One region of the Pseudobacteroides sp. genome, then DNA from elsewhere that is predicted to be linked to it. Evidence: riboswitches for the same ligand, from Rfam matches in the RefSeq annotation. Region 1 holds a riboswitch; the other holds the start of a gene.
What was found. Region 1 has a riboswitch for glycine ahead of VIO64_RS04805 (3-phosphoglycerate dehydrogenase family protein). Riboswitches for the same ligand answer to the same signal wherever they lie in the genome.
Positions count from the first base shown of each region.

Region 1 (11,389 bases):
CTAACAGGGATAATGTGAGAGCTTTAATAAGGCTGATATTAAAGATTGACCCAATAAGAAGCTCTATTCTAGCAGATGAGATTTGCAGGCAAAAGCCCTTTGCAAAGTTTCCTGATATTGAGTTTCCAGGTCTAGTAGAGAGAATAGGATACTATAATATAGAAAAATATGAATATATAAGAAATTGGATTGATGAATACAGGGAGCTAGAAAATAAGCTGCCGATAGATGCCTTTCTGCAGAAGGTTTTTCTTGAAATACTTGTATCCCATGATTTGTCCGATAATGATGTATTACAGGCAAAAAATCTCATAGATAGTGCTCAAACATTTGTCGAAATAGTATCGAGGTTTAAGAATATCAGTGTGGACAAGGGTTTTTTAGAAATGGTAAGAAGCGGGATTAAAGCTTCAGAGAGTATTTTTGAATTGGAGGAGAAATTGCAAGGCAATTCGGTTGTATTAACTACTCCTGTATCCTATCTATCATGCTCAATGACTTCTAAGGTTATTATATTAAGCAGTTTGAGCAGCAAAAATTGGACGCCTAGAAGCATTAAGGAATTAACTAATGTTCATGTTCTTTCTAAAACATGGGATGACAAATCTATATACACAGAAGAACTTGAGGAAAAAAATCAGAAGGAATATCTTGCTATGATCATGAGATCTGTACTTAAAAGATGCAAAGATAAAGTTATAACATTCGAATCCATTCTTTCAGCTAATGGATTTGAAAATGATGGTATTTTGGGGGAATATTTTGATGAAATTCTGGGATAGTTTATAATTTGTTTGAAATTCATAAGTCTTATCAAAAAATCAAAAAATAAATCATAAAAAAAACCGTGCAAATTGATTATAATAGATTATAGAGATTAGATATATATTTAGTTGATTCGTAATAATATTATTTTTTACATAGGGAAGCAATTGAGATATCGCTTGATTTCTTCCTTTTTGTTGTCCGTTTTTTCTTTAATTTTATATAAGGTGGTTAAGGAAGTAATATTAAACGAGTTACATACACTAATATATTTTAACGAGATCGGTTGTTACTGGGTTCTTCGTTGTATGTTTCATTGATTTACTTTTGCATTTATACGAGAAACAATGTTCGAGGGTTTAATTAATTTAGAGATATTAGTCTAGCTATGCATGAATTGATTGTTTTACTGCAGCGTTATTGTTTTTCGAACTTTGAAAAATTCATATGAGCATATAAATAGCTTTTATATAAAGTAATGCTGAATAATATTTAAGCTGTTAAGATTAACTATACACTAATAAATGATTTTTTTACTACTGATTATACAAAATTAAACATACTCTTTATTCGAACCAATAACACACTTCATTCTTGAAAGATATAAGTATTCTCAACTCCAAGCAGATATTAGATCTATTGGGTTATAATATTTATATTACCTATTGCTGATTTGATCCTGATTTATAACAATTTTCACATCTAGTACGAAATCCATACTTTACAATTTTTTAATAATTGATTATTGACTAAAAATTAATTCTTCAGGAATAAATAAACTGGTCTTTATTTAATAGATCAAATAATGATTGATATTATTTGAAAAAGGCAAATTAGAAAGATCGTTGATTAAATATAATTTTTCTGAAGATATTTGCGGTTTTGTTTTATAATGCGTACAAAAACCGCAAATTAATTTTTATTACTATTTTGAGAGGAGTGATATATCAACTTAACAAAAGCCAATACATTCTGTTGAGACTCCAAAAAGTTATATTAATAACAGAATACGGAAAGGATAGAGCATACAAATAGCCGCATATTTGCGACTGAGAATTAACAGAGAGAAAGACTAAGGGGTTTTACTTATCTTATCTAAGGGGTAAACTAGAAAAGTGCTTAAAGTTTCGTTTTATAAATAAGTACGGAACAAAATAAAGGGGGTTTATCTAAGTGAAAAAGAATAAAATATTTGCACTTGTTCTAATGATGGTTATGTTAGTTTCTAATTTGTTTCCAATTGTATCGTTTGCGGCCTCAGCAGTCAATGTAGTTATAGGCACAGCCGCAGGAGGTCAGGGTGATTCCGTAACTATACCTGTAAGTTTTCAAGGTATAACAGCCGGAATCAATAATTGCGATTTTAGATTGTCATTTGACAGCAATGCGATGGAGCTTGAAGAAGTTACACCTGGAATAATCGTGCCTAATGCTGTTGTAAATTTTTCTTCATATTGTGGTAAATCCGGAGTTGTTTCATTTTTATTCAGTGATTCAACACAAGGGTTATTACCGATTACCATCAACGGTCCTTTTGCCAATTTGAAATTTAAGATTAAGGATAACGCAGTAAGCGGAAATTATACTGTAAAAATGGATTCCGTAGGATCATTTTCAGACACAAGAGGCGGAAAGATCAATCCAGACTTCGCATCAGGTGCTTTGAATGTTAAGGGGGATGTAAAACAAACGCCTACACCTACAGCAGTTGTTACAGATGGCTTAAAGATATCGGTTGAATCAGCCGAGGCCGTTGCAGGTCAATCTGTTACAGTACCCATCAGTTTTAAAAATGTTCCAATTAGTGGAATAAATAACTGCGATTTTAGATTACAGTTCAACAGTGATGTTTTTGAAATGGAAAGCATTATTCCAGGTTCAATTATATACAATTCCTCAACAAATTTCTATTCTTATGCAAAGAGTAACGGAACAGTATCTTTCTTGTTTGCAGATGCTACACAAGGTTCAAATCAGATAAAGAATGACGGTTTGTTTGCAAGTGTAAAGCTAAAGGTAAAGGATAGTGCAGCTGCAGGGGATTACATGTTGGTATCCTCAAAAGTTGGGGCAATATCAAGCATTAGTCCATCTGAAGCATACAAGATGACACCGGTTGACGCATTTATAGATGGAGGTACTATTAAAGTATCTGCATCAAAAATTACACCAACACCGGCTACACCGACTCCTGTTGTTACAAATGCAAAGGTAAGCATTCAAATAGGAGACACAAATGGTGAGCCTGGAAATGAAATTTATATTCCAATAATATTTGAGAATATTCCTGAAACAGGAATTAACAATTGTGACTTCAAGGTTTCCTATGATAGCAACGTTTTACAAATAAAAGATGTTGAGGCTGGAGCTATAATTCCTTCTGCATTAACTGATTTTTCTGCCAATTACAGCAAGGCAGGACAGATATCAATCTTATACAGCGATGCTACTCAAGGGTCTAACCCGATTGTAACTAAGGGAATGTTTGCAAAAATCAAGGCAGTAATAAAAAGTACTGCAATAGCGGGTACATACGACATAAAAATCAGCAGTGTGGGTGCATGTTCAACAAAAAACATGCAATCTGTAAAAGTAACATCAACTAATGGTAATGTTACCATTGCTTCAATCAAGCCAAGTGCTACAATTACACCTACTCCTACACCTATAGTTTCTGAAAACAAGATTGATGTGACTGTAGGCAGCCAGCAGGGTGACGCTGGAAGTGTTGTAACTGTTCCGGTAAACTTCAGTGACGTACCTGCAAATGGGGTAAATAACTGTGACTTCAGACTTTCTTTTGACAGCAGTGTAATGGATATTGTTGAAGTAAAGGCTGGAGATATTATACCAAGTCCTCTGACTGACTTTGTTGTTAACAAGAGTGCAGGAATCATATCATTCCTGTACAGTGATGCAACTCAGGGTTTAAATCCTATAGTTAAAGATGGTGTTTTTGCAAATATCACCGTAAAAATTAAGGAAAATGCACCAGCAGGTAAATATCAGATCAAGTTTATCAAAGTGGGTTCTTTCTCCAGTAAGAATATGGTTGCTATAAAAGCCAGTACAAAAGATGGTGAATTAATTGTTAATAAGGCACAGAGTACACCAACAGCTACACCTACTGAAACCCCGGCAACACCTGTAAGTACTCCTACAAATGCTGCTGCATTAAAAGTAAAGGTTGATATTGGAAATGTTACAGTTGAAGGGCAGGAAGCCATAGTGCCTGTAAGCTTCACTAATGTACCTGAACAAGGTATAAATAATTGTGACTTTAGATTATCATTTGACAGCAGTGCATTAAGTATTACTAGTGTAACCCCAGGTGATATAGTAACTCTTCCAAGTGTTAACTTTACTTCAAACAGCAATAATGGAATTGTTGCATTCCTCTATAGTGATGTTACACAAGGTCAAAGTCCAATAATAAAAGACGGTGTCTTTGCAAATATCAAGTTTAAAGTTTTAAATCCTGATGTAACAGGAAATTACCAAATAACATTAAGTAGTATTGGTGCTTTCTCAAGTAAAAACATGGTTCGTGTTGAGCCTGTATTTACAAACGGAAAGGTGACTGTAATTGCTGTAAAGGCAACAGCAACTGCTACACCTACATATACTCCTACACCAACATCTACCTTCACACCGACACCAACAAGTACGCCAAAGCCAACAAGTACACCAAAGCCAACAAGTACACCAAAGCCAACAAGTACTCCAACGCCAACAAATACTCCAACACCAACAGTTACACCAACTGCTACTCCTACTAATCCGGCATTGAAAGTGAATGTAGAAATAGGCAATGGAAAAGGTAAGCCAGGTGATGTAATAGAGATTCCTGTTAACTTTAATGGTGTGCCTGCAAACGGTATAAACAACTGTGATTTCAAATTGATGTTCAATAAGGATGCACTTGAAATTATGAGCATAACAGCAGGATCAATAGTTCAGCTTCCTGTAGCCAATTTCTCATCCAATATTGATTCACAGGGGTATATATCATTCCTTTTCAGTGATGCAACTCAAGGCTCATTACAGATAGTTTCTGATGGAGTGTTTGCTGTAATAAAGGCTAAAATAAAGGATAATGCTACATCTGGGGATTGCAAGCTAAGCCTCAATCGTGTAGGGTCATTCTCAGCATTCTCAAACGGCAAAATATCCCAGATATTGCCATCCTTCGCAGAAGGAAAAGTAACTATTGCAGCAGCTGATCCTACGCCGACTCCAACTCCTGTCGCTGATGGATTAAGAGTTATTGTAGAGGACTTCAACGGTAAAGCAGGCAGCACTGTAACAGTACCGGTTAAATTCGAAGGGCTTACTGAAGAAGGATTAAATAACTGTGACTTTAGACTTTCTTACGATACTAGTGTTATGGAAGTAGTAAGTGTTGATGCTGGTTTAATTGCAACTTTACCAATAGTTAATTTTGTCGGTTATTTCGGAACTCCTGGTGCTATCTCATTCCTGTTTAACGATGCTACACAAGGATCCATGCCTATAAAGGAAAATGGGGTATTTGCCAACATAACATTAAAATTGAAAGCTGATGTCTCATCTGATTCCGACAGCTTAAAGATTTCTAAGATGGGATCATTCTCTGACCCAAGCCGTAAATCAATTAAGGCATCTGCAATTGTTGAATAACTAAATACTGAATATAAATAAAGTGTTATCTTAGTGAATTGACTTCACATAGCAATTTGGAGAAATTATCTTTAAACTGCTATGTGAAGTTTTTTAAATATTTAGGAAATTGTGTCGTATTCTACACCATAATTTTTTACGACAACATTAAGGTTGACTATAGGTAAAATTTGTTGACAACAATGGTATAGATTATTATAATTAAAGTTAATTGAATATTTAATATTATCGGATGATGGTTGAGGGAGAGTAACTGTTTGTTTTATTAATTATATTTAAGGGTTAAAGAGTTAATAACACATTCCGTTCACCGAAGGAGTCATACTCTCAGGTATAGAGACTTCAGCCGGACGAACCTCTGGAGAGACCAATATATGGCGCCGAAGGGGCAAGTTCCTGTTAAGGAAATAATCTCTCAGGCAAAAGGACAGAGCTAATTCACATTATTTATGTGTATTATTGTGTTTATCACAGGGGTCACTCTATTAGAGTTTGACTCCTTTATATTTGCATAAATTTTACTTAGTAAACAAACAAAAAGGGAGGGGCTTTTATGTTTAATATAAAAATGCTCAACGGTATTTCTGAAAAAGGATTGGAATTGCTGCCGGTGGATCATTACAAATTATCAAATGATGCAGAAAATCCGGATGCTATATTGGTTAGGAGTGCCAATATGCTAGAAATGGAGTTCGGACCCAACCTCAAGGCTATTGCAAGGGCAGGAGCAGGAGTAAACAATATTCCTATCGACAAGTGTACGCAAAAGGGAATAGTTGTTTTCAATACCCCAGGTGCGAATGCCAATGGAGTAAAGGAGCTTGTATTAGCATCATTATTTCTGTCATCCAGACGCATTTGCCAGGGAATTAACTGGGCTCAATCACTTAAAGGCAAGGGAGATGAGGTTCCTAAGTTGGTGGAAAAGGGCAAATCCCAATTTGATGGCCCTGAAATTAAGGGAAAAAGAATTGGCGTTATAGGTCTTGGAGCAATAGGCGTTATGGTTGCAAATGATGCTGTTTCATTGGGTATGGAAGTTATAGGATATGACCCTTTTATTTCGGTTAATGCGGCATGGGGGCTTTCAAGCAGTGTAATTAGAGCAACCAGCCTTGATCAGATTATGTCTACATGTGATTACATTACTGTACATGTTCCGCTTGGGTCTGAAACAAAAGGAATGTTCAATAAAGACAAGTTTGCTATAATGAAAAAGGGAGCAAGGGTAATAAATCTATCAAGAGGAGGTCTTGTTGTTAATAAAGACATGCTTGAGGCTCTGGAAAATGAAACTGTAGCATGCTATGTGACCGACTTCCCTGAAGATGAATTGATTGGAAATGATAAAGTCATTACTATACCTCATCTTGGAGCTTCAACACCTGAGTCGGAAGAAAACTGTGCTGTTATGGCTGTTAATCAGGTTAAGGACTATCTTGAAAGGGGTACAATCAAGAATTCAGTTAACTTCCCGGATTGTGATATGGTGAGATCAGGAAGCACAAGAATATTAACCGCACACGAAAATGTTCCTAACATGGTAGGACAGGTTACAACTATACTTGCTAACAATAAATTAAATATTGCAGACATGCTTACTCATCATAAAAACAATATTGGGTTTAATATGATTGACGTAGACGGAAAAGTAAATGAACAGATATATCAAGCTGTCAAGAGTATTCCTGGGATTAAGATGGTTAGAATTATTGAGTAATAAAGGCAGAAAGTTTGCAGGCCTTCTTTGAAGCAGCCTGCAAACTTTTTTGTATTTTAAGAAATTGTTGTCTATGTTATACCACTCTAAGGAATTATAGTTTACTATGACTTGAAAAGTAATCATTAATCCAATATAATAAAAATTGTATGATAGCACCGCCAATTAACAAACAGGAAGAGGGCTGCAAATGGCAATCGTATTATTATCAATTTTTAGTTTGTTCCTTGGAGTATTATTAAATATAATTGCATCAAGAATTCCTAAAGTAGTGGAAAATGACATTGAAGACGTTACATGGGCTTGGCCTTTTTGTAGATCATGCAGCACAAAGCTCAAACCGCTTCAAATGCTTTTCCCAATAAACCTCTTTTTACATCACGGAAGATGCGGCAAATGTGAAAGTAAAATATTTGGCAGACCCATTCAGATTACTCTGTTTGCCCTTGTTGTTTGTGTACTCTTGTATCTAAAGTTTGATTTTACAATACAGTTTTTTGCATTTCTTTATCTGATGTCAGTATTGATAGCAGTGTTTTTTATTGACATGGACTACTATATTATTCCTGACGATTTGTTGTTTGCAGGTCTGGGGGGTGCACTTCTGGTATTTGTCTATAATCTTTTTTATGAGTTTCCGATTTATATGGATAGAGCCTGGTGGAATCCTGTACTTGGGGGGGCCTCAGTTTCTCTTGTGCTTTTATTAATAGGAATAGTTGGCCTATTTATTTACAAGACAGAGGCAATGGGATTGGGAGATGTAAAGCTTTTCATACCAATTGGGATTTTCCTTGGCTGGCGGATGGTAATAGTGTCATTTATACTTTCAGCAATCATTGGCTCACTAATATCAATTGTGATGATGATAATCAGGCGTAAGAAGCTTAGAGAAGCTATACCATTTGGACCAGCTATCGTATTGGGTACTCTTGCCACCATCCTTTATGGTACTGATATATTAAATTGGTATTTACAGTTTAATAATTATTAAACAATCTTAAATTTTATCCGATAATAAATAAGTTAATATATGTTTTTATTATTTAAGTTTTACTGGCAGTTTATCATCCACCCAATTAATGAGGAGGCTGATCCCTTATGATTTCCAGAATTAAAAGCTGTGGATTGGTTGGCATTGATGGATATGTTGTGGAAATAGAAACTGATATAAGTAGCGGAATTCCCTCCTTTGATATTGTAGGGCTTGGTGATGCTGCTGTTCGGGAGTCAAAAGAACGAGTCAGGGCTGCCATAAAAAATTCAGGGATGGAATTTCCTGTGAGAAGGATTACTGTAAACCTATCCCCGGCAAGTATAAGAAAGGAAGGATCCCATTTTGATTTAGGCATCGCCTTGGGTATATTATCAGCCACAGAGCAGATAAATACAAGTGAAATACATAAATATATGTTTATAGGTGAGTTGTCACTAGACGGTCAAATAAGACCTGTTAATGGTGTTTTGCCTATGGCTGTGCGGGCAAGGGATGAAGGGATTGAAAACATAATACTATCAGTGGATAATGCTGAGGAAGCAGCAGTTGTCAAAGGGGTTAATGTTCTTCCGGCAGTGAATATTATCAATGTAATAAGGCACTTGAATAAAGATATGGAAATTAATCCCTACACTATAGATATCGATAGACTTTTTTGCAAAAACACCGAGGATGAACTTGATTTTTCTGATGTTAAGGGTCAGGAAAATGTTAAAAGAGCTTTGGAAGTGGCTGCGTCAGGTGGTCACAACTGTTTACTTATCGGAAGCCCAGGTTCTGGGAAAACTATGATTGCCAGAAGAATCCCTTCAATATTACCGTCCATGACATTTGAGGAAGCCCTTGAAGTTACTAAAATTCATAGTATAGCGGGAACTCTTCCTGCAAAGACACCACTTATGACTAGAAGACCTTTCAGATCTCCACATCATACAATATCACGCTATAGCCTTATAGGCGGAGGAAATGTCCCCAGACCTGGGGAAATCAGCCTTGCCCACTACGGAGTTTTGTTTTTGGATGAGGTACCGGAGTATGGCAAAGAAGCACTTGAGGTTATGAGACAGCCTTTGGAGGATGGTTATGTGACCATATCAAGATTGAGCGGAAGTATTTCATATCCTTCAAAAACAATGCTTGTTTGCTGTGGTAATCCGTGCAGATGCGGTAATTTACTGGATGAAAGCAAGGAATGTTGCTGTTCACCAAAGCAAGTACAGCAATATCTTGGAAAGATTTCAAGTCCCCTTATGGACAGAATTGATTTGCACATAGAAGTAGCTGGGGTACAATATGCAGACCTGGACAGTACCCAATCCGGGGAAAAATCCCATGTAATTAGAGATAGGGTAAATAAGACTAGAAAAATACAGGTTGAAAGATATAAAGGTCTTGGAATATTTTCCAATTCCCAACTGACTTCCTCCCTGATAAGCAAATACTGCAAACTGGATAATGAAGGAAAGGCACTTTTGAAAAACGCCTTTGAGCGATTGGGGCTAAGTGCAAGGGCACATAACAGAATATTAAAGGTAGCCCGCACAATTGCCGATATGGATGAGAGTGTTGATATCAAGCTACAGCATCTGGCTGAGGCAATTCAATATAGAAGTCTGGACAGAAAAGTCTGGGGAAGATAGAATTCTGAAAGGGAGATTATTTATGGGAAGAAGACCGAATATTGGTTTCTTTGTAAATGAAATTGATGGAGATTTTCAGACGCTTTTCTGGACGTCAATAAGAAAAGCGGCAGAGAAGCTGGATGTCAATCTGATCACTTATGAGGGAAGGATTCTATTTAATACTGATAATATAAGCGGAGAGCATAACATAGTTTACAAGCTTGCTGATGCTGCAAGACTTGATGGCCTTATAATAGCAACAGGGACTTTGATAAATAAGGTTTCAATGGACTGCTTTATTGACTATATCAAAGAGTTCCAAGGTATTCCAAAGGTCTCTATATATGAAAATATTCCGGGTGTACCCAGCATACTTGTGGATAACAAAAAAGGCATGAAAAGCTTAGTGGATCATTTGGTAAATTATCATAAATTTAGAAAGATCGGGTTTTTGAAGGGGCCTTTAAGTAATGATGAAGCCAATGTAAGGTTTAGTGCATACATAAGCGTTTTGGAAGAAAACAAGATCGAGGTTGACGATAAGATAATTTTTAGCGGTAACTTCCAGTCGGAGACCGGCTGGGAAACAGCAGAATATATAATAAAAAATAATATAAAAATTGATGCCCTTGTATGTGCCAATGATGAAATGGCAATTGGAGCCATTAAATATTTCAGAAGCATGAACCTTGATTATAAAGATAATTTTGTGGTATGCGGTTTTGATAATGCTCACAATTCGGCAATAATAACACCTTCACTGACCACTGTAAGTCAGCCTATGGACATGATATCCGAAAAGGCTATTGAGCTGCTTATTGAGGAGATTAACGGTACAGAAGTATCTGATGTGATAAAGCTTCCTACCTCCATGGTAGTAAGAGAATCCTGTGGATGTAGTTCAAATACCAATAGATCTTCTACCTTTTCGGATTTTTATATAAGGGCAATATCTAATTTTAAGATCCATGAAAATTTACAAACCTATAGCCTTGAAACACTTTATGATCTCTTAACAACAGCGTTAAAAAAGTTAAACATCAAAAGCTGTTTTATTATTAAATACCAGGAAGGACCCATAAATCTTAATAGCACTATACCGGATTTTTCAGAGCTTATGTATGCTTATTATGATAACGAAAGACAAGTATTACAGGACATGTTGTTTAAAACAAAGATGCTGGTGCCTGATAACTTTATACCTAATAACAGGCAGTTTACATATCTTGTAAAGCCATTGTTTTTTAATAGTGAACATTTTGGTTTTGTTTGTTTTGAGGTTGACAGTGATGATGTTATAAATTTTGAACTTTTAAGGGGACAGATAAGCAATACATTAAAAGGTGCACTTATGCTTTTAGAAAAGGAACGAATGAGTGAACAATTAAGTGAGCAGGAAAGAATGTCAACTTTAGGTCAGTTATTAATCAGCATAGCCAATAATATAAAATCACATATAATGACAATTGCAGGCTCAACCGTTGCACTGGATTCTCTGGTAGAAGAATATGAAAAGTCAATTGATGACAAATCCGTAACAATGGAAGATCATCACGATATAGCTAAAGATATGGGTTCGTGGATAGAAAGAATTGATTCTACTTTAAGGTATATGACTAATGTTTT
Region 1 covers NZ_DATCTU010000032.1:53,064-64,452, forward strand. Annotated here, with positions in the region: gene VIO64_RS04795 (UvrD-helicase domain-containing protein) at 1-782, shown strand, start outside; gene VIO64_RS04800 (cohesin domain-containing protein) at 1,939-5,424, shown strand; glycine riboswitch at 5,657-5,777, shown strand; glycine riboswitch at 5,781-5,857, shown strand; gene VIO64_RS04805 (3-phosphoglycerate dehydrogenase family protein) at 5,978-7,144, shown strand; gene VIO64_RS04810 (A24 family peptidase) at 7,335-8,138, shown strand; gene VIO64_RS04815 (YifB family Mg chelatase-like AAA ATPase) at 8,246-9,781, shown strand; gene VIO64_RS04820 (substrate-binding domain-containing protein) at 9,804-11,389, shown strand, end outside.

Region 2 (11,389 bases), on a different contig from region 1:
CAGCTACTTGTAGTGCAGATGGATTTGCCATTCCAACATCCTCCGATGCACATATTATTATCCTCCTTGCCAAAAACACAGGATCTTCACCTGCATATATTGCCCTTGCTAGATAAAAAACTGCCGCATCAGGGTCACTGCCCCTCATTGATTTTATAAAAGCACTTATATTGTCATAATGACTTTCGCCTGATTTATCAAATGTAATATGCTTTTTTTGCACACACTCTTCAATTGTTGCCAAACTGATGTGAATTATACCGTTTTCATCAAGCTCAGATGTAAGCACAGCCAGCTCTATGGAATTTAGTGCTGTTCTTGCATCACCGTTGCTTATTTCTGCCAGATAATCAAGTGCATCATCATCCAATTTTACATCATAATTACCCAGTCCTCGATCTTTGTCCTTAAGTGCATTTTTTATTATGCTCTTCAGGCTCTCAACGCCAAGGGGCTTAAGCATAAAGACGGAGGATCTTGATATCAAAGCTTTATTTACTTCAAAGAACGGATTTTCAGTAGTTGCACCTATAAGCACAATCGTGCCGTTTTCCACATATGGCAGCAACGCGTCCTGCTGTGATTTATTGAATCTGTGAATCTCATCTACAAACAAAACAGTCTTTCCGTTAGGATTCAATATAGGGTTTTGGGTATCTGATGCAATCCGTTTAATATCTGCCACTCCCGAGGTTACCGCATTAAGTTTTTCAAACCTGGACTTTGTGGTAGATGCGATTATCCTTGCAAGAGAAGTTTTCCCAGTGCCAGGTGGCCCGTATAGTATGATTGAAGCTATTCTGTCTGCCTTGATCATTCTGTATAGAAGCCTTCCTTGCCCTACAATTTCTTCCTGTCCGAAAAATTCGTCTATAGTCCTCGGGCACATTCTGTATGCAAGGGGTTCCTTTTTATCTCTTGAATCTTCTCTTGTATTTTCTTTTGTATCATCTTTCGAGTTTTCCATTGATATATCCCCCCTCCTTCAATCGCCGAATTTCCCCAGACGTTAACAAGACTCAGGTACTCCTCCCTGAGTCTTGAAATACATTTCTATGGATATTTATTTTAATAAAGTGGATATTTGCCGCAAAGAGTGCCAACCCTCTGAACAACCTTCTCCCTGGAGTTGTCAAAATCAGTAAGTGTCATATGAATAAGTTCTGCAATCTCCTTCATATCCTCTTCCTTCATGCCCCTTGAAGTAACAGCAGGGGTACCTATTCTTATACCGCTTGTTATGAAAGGACTCTGTGTATCAAAGGGGATTCCGTTTTTATTAACTGTTATGAACACCTCATCAAGCATAAACTGAGCTTCTTTACCTGTAACATTTATATTTCTCAAATCCATCAGCATAAGGTGGTTGTCTGTTCCGCCTGAAACTATGTTAAGTCCTTTGTCCATGAGGCTCTGTGCAAGAACCTTTGCATTCTTAACTACCTGATTCTGATAAACTTTGAATTCATCTGTCATTGCCTCTTTAAAGCTAACAGCCTTCGCAGCAATCACATGCATCAGAGGTCCACCCTGAAGACCCGGAAAAACTGCCTTGTCTATCATTTTAGCATACTCTTCCTTACAAAGAATCATACCTCCACGAGGTCCCCTTAAAGTTTTGTGGGTAGTAGTTGTAACAAAATGTGAATAAGGAACAGGGTTTGGATGGATACCCGCAGCTATTAATCCTGCTATATGAGCCATATCCACCATCAGGTATGCTCCCACCTCGTCGGCAATTTCCCTAAAAGCCTTAAAATCCAACTCTCTAGGATATGCACTTGCACCTGCAACTATGAGCTTTGGATTGTTTTCTTTTGCAAGCTTCCTTAATTCCTCATAATCTATTCTAAAGTTGTCGTTTCTAACTCCATAAGGTACTATCTTATAGTACTTACCAGATATGTTTACAGGGCTTCCATGGCTTAAGTGGCCGCCGTGAGCAAGGTTCATACCTAATACTGTATCACCTGGCTCTAAAACTGCAAAAAACACCGCCATATTGGCCTGAGCGCCTGAGTGGGGCTGAACGTTTGCATGCTCTGCTCCGAATATTTGCTTAGCCCTTTCGATTGCCAGCCTCTCTACCTCATCTACAAATTCGCAGCCTCCGTAATATCTTTTTCCAGGATATCCCTCTGCATATTTATTTGTAAGCGGTGTACCCATAGCTTGCATAACTGCATTGCTAACAAAATTTTCAGATGCAATAAGCTCTATTTTGTTCCTTTGACGGCCAACTTCGTCTTTCATAGCCTTTGCAACTTCTGGATCAATTTTTAAAACTTCATCAATATTGTACATAAAAATCCTCCTAAGCATTTATAAATAAAATGTGATTAATCAAATGTATAGATTTTATAGACATTAAAAAAAGCCAAACCCACATGATTTGACCTCTGAAATCAATTATACACCTAACTCTGTCCTTTTGCCTGAGAGATTATTCCCACATCATCTGTGGCGAACTTGCCCCTTCGGCGCCTTGACGGTCTCTCCAGAGGTGCGTCCTGTTATAGTCTTTTTACCTGAAAGTGTAGCTTCTTCGGTGTGCCTTTATATATCACTTTTACCTAAAGCTTATATATTAAAAGGCATCTCTCCCATAACACTCATCCGCAATATTTTATTAATCTTTAACAAATTAATTATAATAACAAAAATAATTTATGTCAATTAAATGCCTAAATTTTTTTATGCCAATGTTGTAAAATCCTTTTAGAATGTAAAAATCAATTGATAATGGTACTCATATGATATAGAATAAGCCTAAACAAATTCAAATTAAGGAGGATTCAATGGATCGTCGTTATATAACAACAACTTTTTCATTTGATGACAAAAAAGTAGTATCTTACCTAGGCATTGTAAGGGGCATCACTGTTCGTTCGAGAAGTATAGTAGGAAACATAGGTGCAGGAATTCAAAGTATATTTGGAGGAAACATATCTCTCTATACTGAATTATGTGAAAGAGCCAGACAGGAAGCGTTTGAAATCATGGTACAGCATGCCGATCAGATTGGTGCAAATGCCATAATCGGAATGAGATATGACGCCAATGAGGTTTCACAAGGCATAACCGAAGTTTTATGCTATGGAACGGCTGTCAGAATAGAGTAGAGACCCTAATTCCCTATATATTGAGAAAGGGGCCTTAGGCCCCCCTTATACTCAACCATATCTAAATCGGCTTATTTTTATTATAGTGATTACTAAAGTCTACATATCCTTCACTGTGGAGAAATAAGTGTCAAAATCTTGTACCATTCCTCCAAACTGGATTAATACTTCTCTTAGCTGTGTATATTCCCATTTGGAAATTTTATGGGCATTTTTTTCTATATATCCCCTAATAGCAGGTAATGCTCTTCTATCTCCATATACACCCAAAGCATTTGCTTCGATGAATTTGTAGCTGCTTTCCTTAAAATATTTCTTTAATTGGTTGTAAACAGCATCAGATTTGTTTTTTGAACCTATTCTTGCCAGACTAATTAGCAGAAATCTATAAACCTGACCTTTTTTGTCACTGCTTTCAATCGCACTTACTACTCTTTCGATAGCAGGTTCTCCGATTGCCTGTATGGCATTCATAACTGCAGTCAATGTGTTTGCATCAGTCTTTTGATCTTCCATTTGTGATACTATCTTAAATAAAGGCTCTAATAATTTTGTGTCCCCAATTATTTCTGCGGTGTGCATTACAGCCTTTTGTCCAAATTTCATGCATTTTTGCTCATCCAATTCCAAAGAATTCAACATGGCTACCAAATCATCCAAAAGTTTATCCTGACTAGCCTTTATGTGTTTGGCCAGACCATTGGGGATTATGCCTGCGTTTTCAACTTCAAAAGCAACTACCAAATCTATCACATCAGATAAATTATTTAAAATTCCGAAATACTGGAGAGGTGTCATACCGCCGATTTCCTCATAGGCGATATTTTCCCAGGAGTTCATCACATCGTATGACTCAATAACAACATCGGAAACCATTTTTGTATATACTTCGTCATAAGTATTATTTCTAATTGAAGCTTCAAGATACTCCTTATTTTCGTCCTGAAACTTTTTTGCATGCTTCTTTAATTCACCAGACAAGCTTTCAGATATAAATTTGTGCTTTTCGTTAGTAACTATCATTCCAACACCTCATTAATAAAGTTTATATTCACTTGGTTTTAAAATCATTTTTAATTATAACATATATAACCCAAATGTGCTATTAAACTAATTCGTTCAAGTTAATATTGATTTTCAAAGGCTATGTCATTGTTAGAGGTATTTTTGTGTAAAAATAGGTTTAATAATTGTACGCATTGTTAATAAGTGATAATATTTATGTGGAAGATCAACTGGAAATATCAGTTTTAGTCCTGTAATTACATTAAAGCAGATTTTCCTCTATGTATTTGTTGACTTTTAGCTTATAATTCTCAAAGGTATATTCAGGTTGGAAGTCTTTCATAAACTATGCGTTCCAGTTCTACATCTTCAAGGTTTGTATAAATATAATTGCGTCCGTCTATGACTGCAAAACTAGTCCGTGTGCGTTACCCTTTGATATGTTTTTCGTTAGTACTATTTTGGGGTAACAATTTTATGCTTCTAACAATCTTCTCCATATCAGTGTAATCTCCAGTTGTACTGATCTGTACCTGATGCAGCTTCAGGATTAGTTGAGTATATCCATCCATCTGGAATATCTAAAGATATTCTATTGAAATTAGTAGTCTGAGTGCTTTCTTGCACTTGGGTATTATTATCAGTGATCTTTGCCGTCCTTGTTTCTCCGTTCCATGATACAATTGATCCAAGACTCTCAGAGATAAATCTTAGCGGAACCAATGTCCTATTCTGTATTATCTTGGCTGGTACATCAAGCTTTTTATGAATGCCGTTTATAGTTGCATCAGTACTATCTACTTTGATATTAACCGTTCGAGTACCTTTTACTCCTATTGCTGTTCTCGTATTCGCGTTCCAGGTAACAACAGCACCGAGAGCCTCAAAGATCGCTCTTACTGGTACAAGTGTCCTTCCATTCTCTATTACCGGAAACACATCAAATTTAACTATATTGTTATTAACTATTACTGTAATAGGATTAGCTGCTTCATGTACTATAGTAAGATTCAAAGTAAATATTACAGCAAACATTGCTGAAATTAACCTTTTTTTTCAAAATAAACATATTATCGCCCCACAATTTTATTATTTTTATTCTATCAGAATATAAAACATAATTGATTAGCACAAAAATATTTTACACACTGTTTTCATCCCTTAGTTGTGACTTCTCAACAATACTTATTTTGGGGTAGCTTTCCATAGTTTGATTGAAGTGCCTTGCTACAACCATTATATCTGTGATGTTTATTACTGAATTATTATCTACATCCATATCCGCCAAATAATTAGAATCGCCTTTAGAAGTATTAAAGGCTTTTGCAAGTTGAATTATATCGGCAATATTAATGCCTCCATCTTGGGATCCAACCAAATCCCCTACCCACAACTCAATTGGCGATTCAGGCAGAGATATAGAAATATTGTTATTATCTATAATAACATCCTCTATCTTCCTCTTTAAATAGTTATCCTTACTTATCTCAATATCATACCCTTTATCTGATCTGGGGACATTTGTAATTTCAAAATACCCGTTTTCATCAGATATAGCAGAAAACTGAGTACCAGATAATGATATATTGAATCCAGCTCTTAAAGAATTCAACAAGCTATCTGTAAAGTCCGGCTTGATATACCCTGTTATTTTGGATGTGTCCTGTATCAAAGTATTGCTGATTGTAAGTGTATAATCACCCACTGACAGTATTGATTCGTTATTGACAACAATATTATATACATTATTAGCTATTAAATTACAACATAAAGTATTGTTACCAACATCCGCGTATTGAATATACATACCATATGTGTCATAAATTTTTATGATAGAATTCATATCGGTTTTTATTTTAAAATAGTACGTACCCGATGTTGGAGGAATAAATTTAAATGCATCATAATCTTCCGGATAGTTTATGGAAGCGTTAGTATCACCAATTTGTACTATGGAAGCTTCTTTCATAGTGTTACCATTGTCATCTGCATGTGGTGGATAAATACAAATATTATAAGGTTCAACGTGTTTATACGATTTTATGTCAATGAAGTAAATTTGATTTTCCTGAAGAAAATAATAAAAATTAGAGGTATCTAATTTATAATAATACTTATCAATAATATTACCTTTTTTATCATATAAATATATATCATTGCTGTCAATCTCAGGCACTGATATACAATACAAACCTTTAACGGTAGTTGTTAAATTGAATGTATCGCAATCGCCATAATAATCAACTCTGCCAGATACGGGAACTTCCTTTCCCAATGTTTTTGAAAAGCTGGGTGTATTCCCAAAGTCATCTATAATTGGTCCTTTTAAAGTAAATGAATAGCTAAATGTTGCTAGATCTACGTCATTTTTAATGTAAATATAATATGTTTTATCTTTGGCTAAAGAAAAATAAGCTTTTGAAACATTGTCAGTAGCACCGCAATCTTTGCTCACTGTATTGCCATCTGAATCCAGAATTCCTATAGCATTTCGCATATATGTATAAGGACCAATGCCGGGATTGACTTTTGTATTAATGTTATCCATGCAGTACATACCACTTATTAATGGTTTAAAGGAGAAATAATCTTCATCGCAGTTATTGATTTCTCCTTTGATCTCGGTATTCAATTGGATTTCTGTTGCTGTTTCTACTGAATTTCCATAATCGTCTTCACTTGATTCTTTAAGTTCGAATGAATATCCGAAGGATGAAGCATACGCATCATTTCTAACAATAATATAGTATGTTTCTGCTTTTTTCATCTTGAAATACGCCTTTTCACCACTATAGTTAACTCTTGCACTAAGGTTATTGGAATCAATAATTACCAAATTGCTTGAAGGATAATTACCAATATAGTATATTCCTGTATCTGAAGGCTTAAAGTAAAAGAAATCAATATCATAATGTAAATTTGCATATCCTACAATAGGACTATCCAATTGGATTTCCTTTGCTGTATCCTTTGAATTTCCTTCATCATCAATTGGTCCTTCAAGAGTAAAAGAATAATCGAATATTGAACTTTTGAAGTTATTTGAAATAGATATATAATATGTAGTGTCTTTCGTTAGATTAAAATATGCTTTTTCATGGCAATAACCAACACTTAAATCATTGCCGTATGAGTCAATAATTCTGGTGATGTCACACAATACGGGAGGAGAACTATTTCCAACTATTTTAAAGCTGTCCATGCAGAATACACCATCAGTTGAAGGTCTGAAAGAAAACCAGTCAATGTCAAAAATGTAGTTATTACTACCCTTAATTATAGTATCCAATTGAATTTCCCAGGCTAATTCTTTTGCATTTCCATAATCATCTTCAATGGGCCCTTTCATTGTGAATGAATAGGAAAATGTAGAATCAGGAAAATTACATTTTGTAGAAATATAGTATATAGTATCTTTTTCTAACCAAATGTATGGATCTGAATCTCTATAATACACTATTCTTATAATTTTTCTGTTTTGATCAAAAAGCGTAAAATTTCCATCAAAGGTGGCATACCCATTAGTTATCTTAAAGTCATCTATGTAATACATTCCTTCAACAGAAGTTCTAAAACTAAAAACGTCGCTTTCTCCAAGTAAACCTGCAATACCATTAACCTGATTATACATCTCAATTTCATATGCTGAATCGGTTGAATCCCCATAATCATCAATAAATGGCCCTTTTATCTCAAAAGAATAATTAAATGTTGAATTTACTGAGTTGTTTGATATGGAAATAAAATAAGACTTGTCATTACTCAGATTTAAACATGCCCTAGAATTGCCGTCATAATAAATATTCATATTATTACCGTCAGAATCAATCATCTGTAAAACATTTTTTATATTAGGAACCGGATTGTAGTTGCTGATATTTGATAACATAAATCCGTATATAAAATACTTCCCATTTGCTGAAGGCGTAAAACTGAAAAAGTCCCTGTCATTCAGGTAATCCATTTTGCCCATAATTTTTTTGTCCGTTTGGACTTCTTGGGCTGATTGTTGGAGTAATGGATTTATTGTGGGTGTTGGTGTACAGACAAATGTTGAATACACGCTTTCCATTACTGTTGGTTCAGGTGTCTGGTAAACAGATTGTTCGCTATTAATTGGAAAACCTATATTGAAATTCGCAATTAATACAGAAAGTACAGCCAAAAAGCTTAACATCTTTTTTATTCCACTAGTAATCATTTCTTTCTCCCCTTTTTAAATTTAACTCATAAGTATTTCCTAGCATATAAAAAATTTTATATTATTTAATAAATAAATCTTATCATTTGTATACTTAATTATCAACAAAGGGTTAATTTGATTAACAAAGATTAAAATAATGAAATAAGTGAAGATACATAAATCAATTGAGTATCTTTCGAAAAATGGCCTTCACGCCCACAGGGAAAAAGGTTGGAGGTCATTATTATTATTATTAAAATTCAACTATTAAAATTTTACATAAGATTCCAATGATTCAAATTGTATATTATAACACTGATATGAATTATTGAATTAGATGGACATTCAGCTATTATATACATAAAGTTTAAAGTTTTTTATATTTTTCATACCTTTTGTACTATTATTTTCAAACCCGGTAAAATACTCTTATTAGATTTCTAATCATAATTAATTTTCAACAGAATAAAAACTCAAACTCTTACAAATTCTATATACGACTTTCATTAAAGAGCTTTCAAGGTAAAACATTAGTTTTTAACATTTAACTATCTATTTATAAAGAAAGGAGTCTAACAAATGAACAAGAGCAAGAAACCTAGAACAACTATTACACCAAACTCTCAAAACAAGACTGAACAGGTGATAACTCAAAATGCAGCAAATCCTGAATTTAAGAATAAAGCAAAGGGTAAGCTAATTGATAAATAAATAATAAATAAAAAGTAGTTGTACAGTATTATATGTATTATATAAACACCGCAACTACTTTCTGTCTATTTTTACTCAAGCAAACTCATTAGGCAACCCCTTTATTTATTGTCCACTGTTACATTAATTAACTTTACTGAACGATTTATCATTACAAAGGACTCCGCCCTCGTTACTTCCTTTTCTGGATAAAACATATTTCCAGGATATCCTTTAATAATATTCATTTCAACTGCTTTTGCCACATACTCCAAAGCCCAAGTATGAATGTTCCCTGAATCAGTAAAACTCAATTCTGTGCTTTGAGCCTTTCCAAAAGCAAATGCTCTAATTAAAACAGCAGCCGCTTCCTCACGGGTAATATATTTGGAAGCCTTAAATGAGCTATCATCATACCCAATCATAAGCTTATTCTCAAGAGCTGTTTCGATATATGGTTTTGCCCATTCAGCAAACTCTCCTGCATCTTTGTACTGGATGGAACCTGTATTGACTATCTTAAGCTTAAGCACTGATACAATAAGCTTAGCCATTTCAGCTCTTGTAATTTTAGAATCTGGCTTAATAGTATTGTCATCATATCCACTCACAATTTTGTCTTTCATAAGTTCCGAAATATCTGTCTCCGCCCAATGTCCTTTTATGTCCTGGTAGCCTGAAAATGCTTCAGGTATTTTTTCTTCCGGAACAGTAACTATAGTCGGTGTTGTAGGAGTATTAATATTGTTTGTAGATGTATTAGCATTTGAAACTATTGTTGGGTAATTCACCCTCACCACACGAACCTTGTATGTTTTTTGCGTTTTTTGATCTTGGGCAATTACAGTGAAACTTAAGTCGTTATCACCGATTTTCAGATCAAGTACTCTTGTGTTTCCGCCTGCAATAGATGCACCTGCATCATATACACTTGCAGCTACTGAAATACTTTGCGTGCTGCTAGATACATTTATCTGGTATTGGGTTTTTGATGGTGAAAACGCGGGTGTCAGTTTTCCTTCACTCGAAGTAATGCTTTTTAAATCCGCATTGTCGGATAATACATTGACGGTTCGGATGCTTGGAACTGCCGCGTTTCCCGCTGAATCATACACTGAGTAGGTTACTGAATAACAACCTGGAACCAATGTATCTACATTGTTTTGCACAAGAATTTGTTCATCCTTTATAATGTCAAAATTGTCTGTTGCACTTGCTCCTGGGTCTATGTATTCACTCCCTACAACAATGCTTGTGATGCTGTCACCATTAATATTAATGCTAGGGTTTGTTTTGTCAAAATAAACCGAAGATGTCACACTTAAAGGTTGCCCCACAAAGTTTTTTCCATCTGCATTTTTTTCAATTGACGAATAATCGCTTATAGTAACCGGAATATAGCCTTCGGTATTATCATCGCTCATTTTATAAACCGCTGACCATACACCTTCTTGTTTGGTTACCTCCGCTTCACTTCCGCCGATCATTACCTTAGGTGCTGTAATAGCTTCACTTGGTGTTATTGTTAAAGTGATTGTATCTCCTATCTTTGCAAATCCATTATTCCTGTTACTGGATGTCACAAAGTAATTTTTGATACTGACTTCCGGGGAGCCAACCTTTTCCCAGGAAGAATATGCAGTCGTACTTTGGTTGTAGGGCAAGCCTTCCCCGTCATCAGTGCATGTTATTTTAACACGGATATACTCATCCCTATCATCTGAAGTCAATTTATATGAGTCCTTTGTTGCACCAGCTATATCTGTTACATTCAAGGCCTCTAAGCCTGAAGTTCTTTGCCATTGATACGAATACGCCAGATTCCCTGATTTTAAATCAGTGTTATCATTCCACATACCTGTTGTTGCATTCAAGGTTTGACCCACCCAATAACTTCCTGATACAGCAGGTTTCGTTGTGTTGCTTGGCGGATCATTGATGGGCTTTATTGTTATGTTAATTTTTGTTTCAATGACTTGACCATCACCATTGTCTTGGTTAAGTACCACCAGGTCCGTTCCACTGTAATTTAATACTGGTGTATATATTACAACCCACTTTCCATCTCGTATTCCAGTATTGGCAGTACCATGTGAAGGATTTGTCTTAATGCTGTAGCTGGTACTTGAGCCATTCCCTTGTGGCAAAAGGATAAGATTATCTTTACTATCCTCATCAAAGGAGGAATCCAGCATGATTGTGTAATTTAACTTTACATTAGCTGAATAATCATAATCTTCAACTACAATTTGTTTGAAGCCTGCACTGTAATTTTGAGGATTCCAATAATCAACACCCCTTAAAGTATAAGTCTCAAACCCTTTTGTATAGTTCTTAGGGTTCCAATAAGCTTCATCCTTAAGTACATAAGGTGTAAAAGCCCTAGTAT
Region 2 covers NZ_DATCTU010000045.1:88,187-99,575, reverse strand. Annotated here, with positions in the region: gene VIO64_RS08280 (replication-associated recombination protein A) at 1-967, opposite strand, end outside; gene glyA (serine hydroxymethyltransferase) at 1,069-2,304, opposite strand; glycine riboswitch at 2,422-2,503, opposite strand; glycine riboswitch at 2,507-2,616, opposite strand; gene VIO64_RS08270 (YbjQ family protein) at 2,799-3,122, shown strand; gene VIO64_RS08265 (hypothetical protein) at 3,222-4,145, opposite strand; gene VIO64_RS08260 (copper amine oxidase N-terminal domain-containing protein) at 4,629-5,162, opposite strand; gene VIO64_RS08255 (hypothetical protein) at 5,269-8,328, opposite strand; gene VIO64_RS08250 (hypothetical protein) at 8,890-9,021, shown strand; gene VIO64_RS08245 (S-layer homology domain-containing protein) at 9,123-11,389, opposite strand, start outside.
Region 2: another riboswitch for glycine. It lies ahead of glyA (serine hydroxymethyltransferase); the one in region 1 lies ahead of VIO64_RS04805 (3-phosphoglycerate dehydrogenase family protein).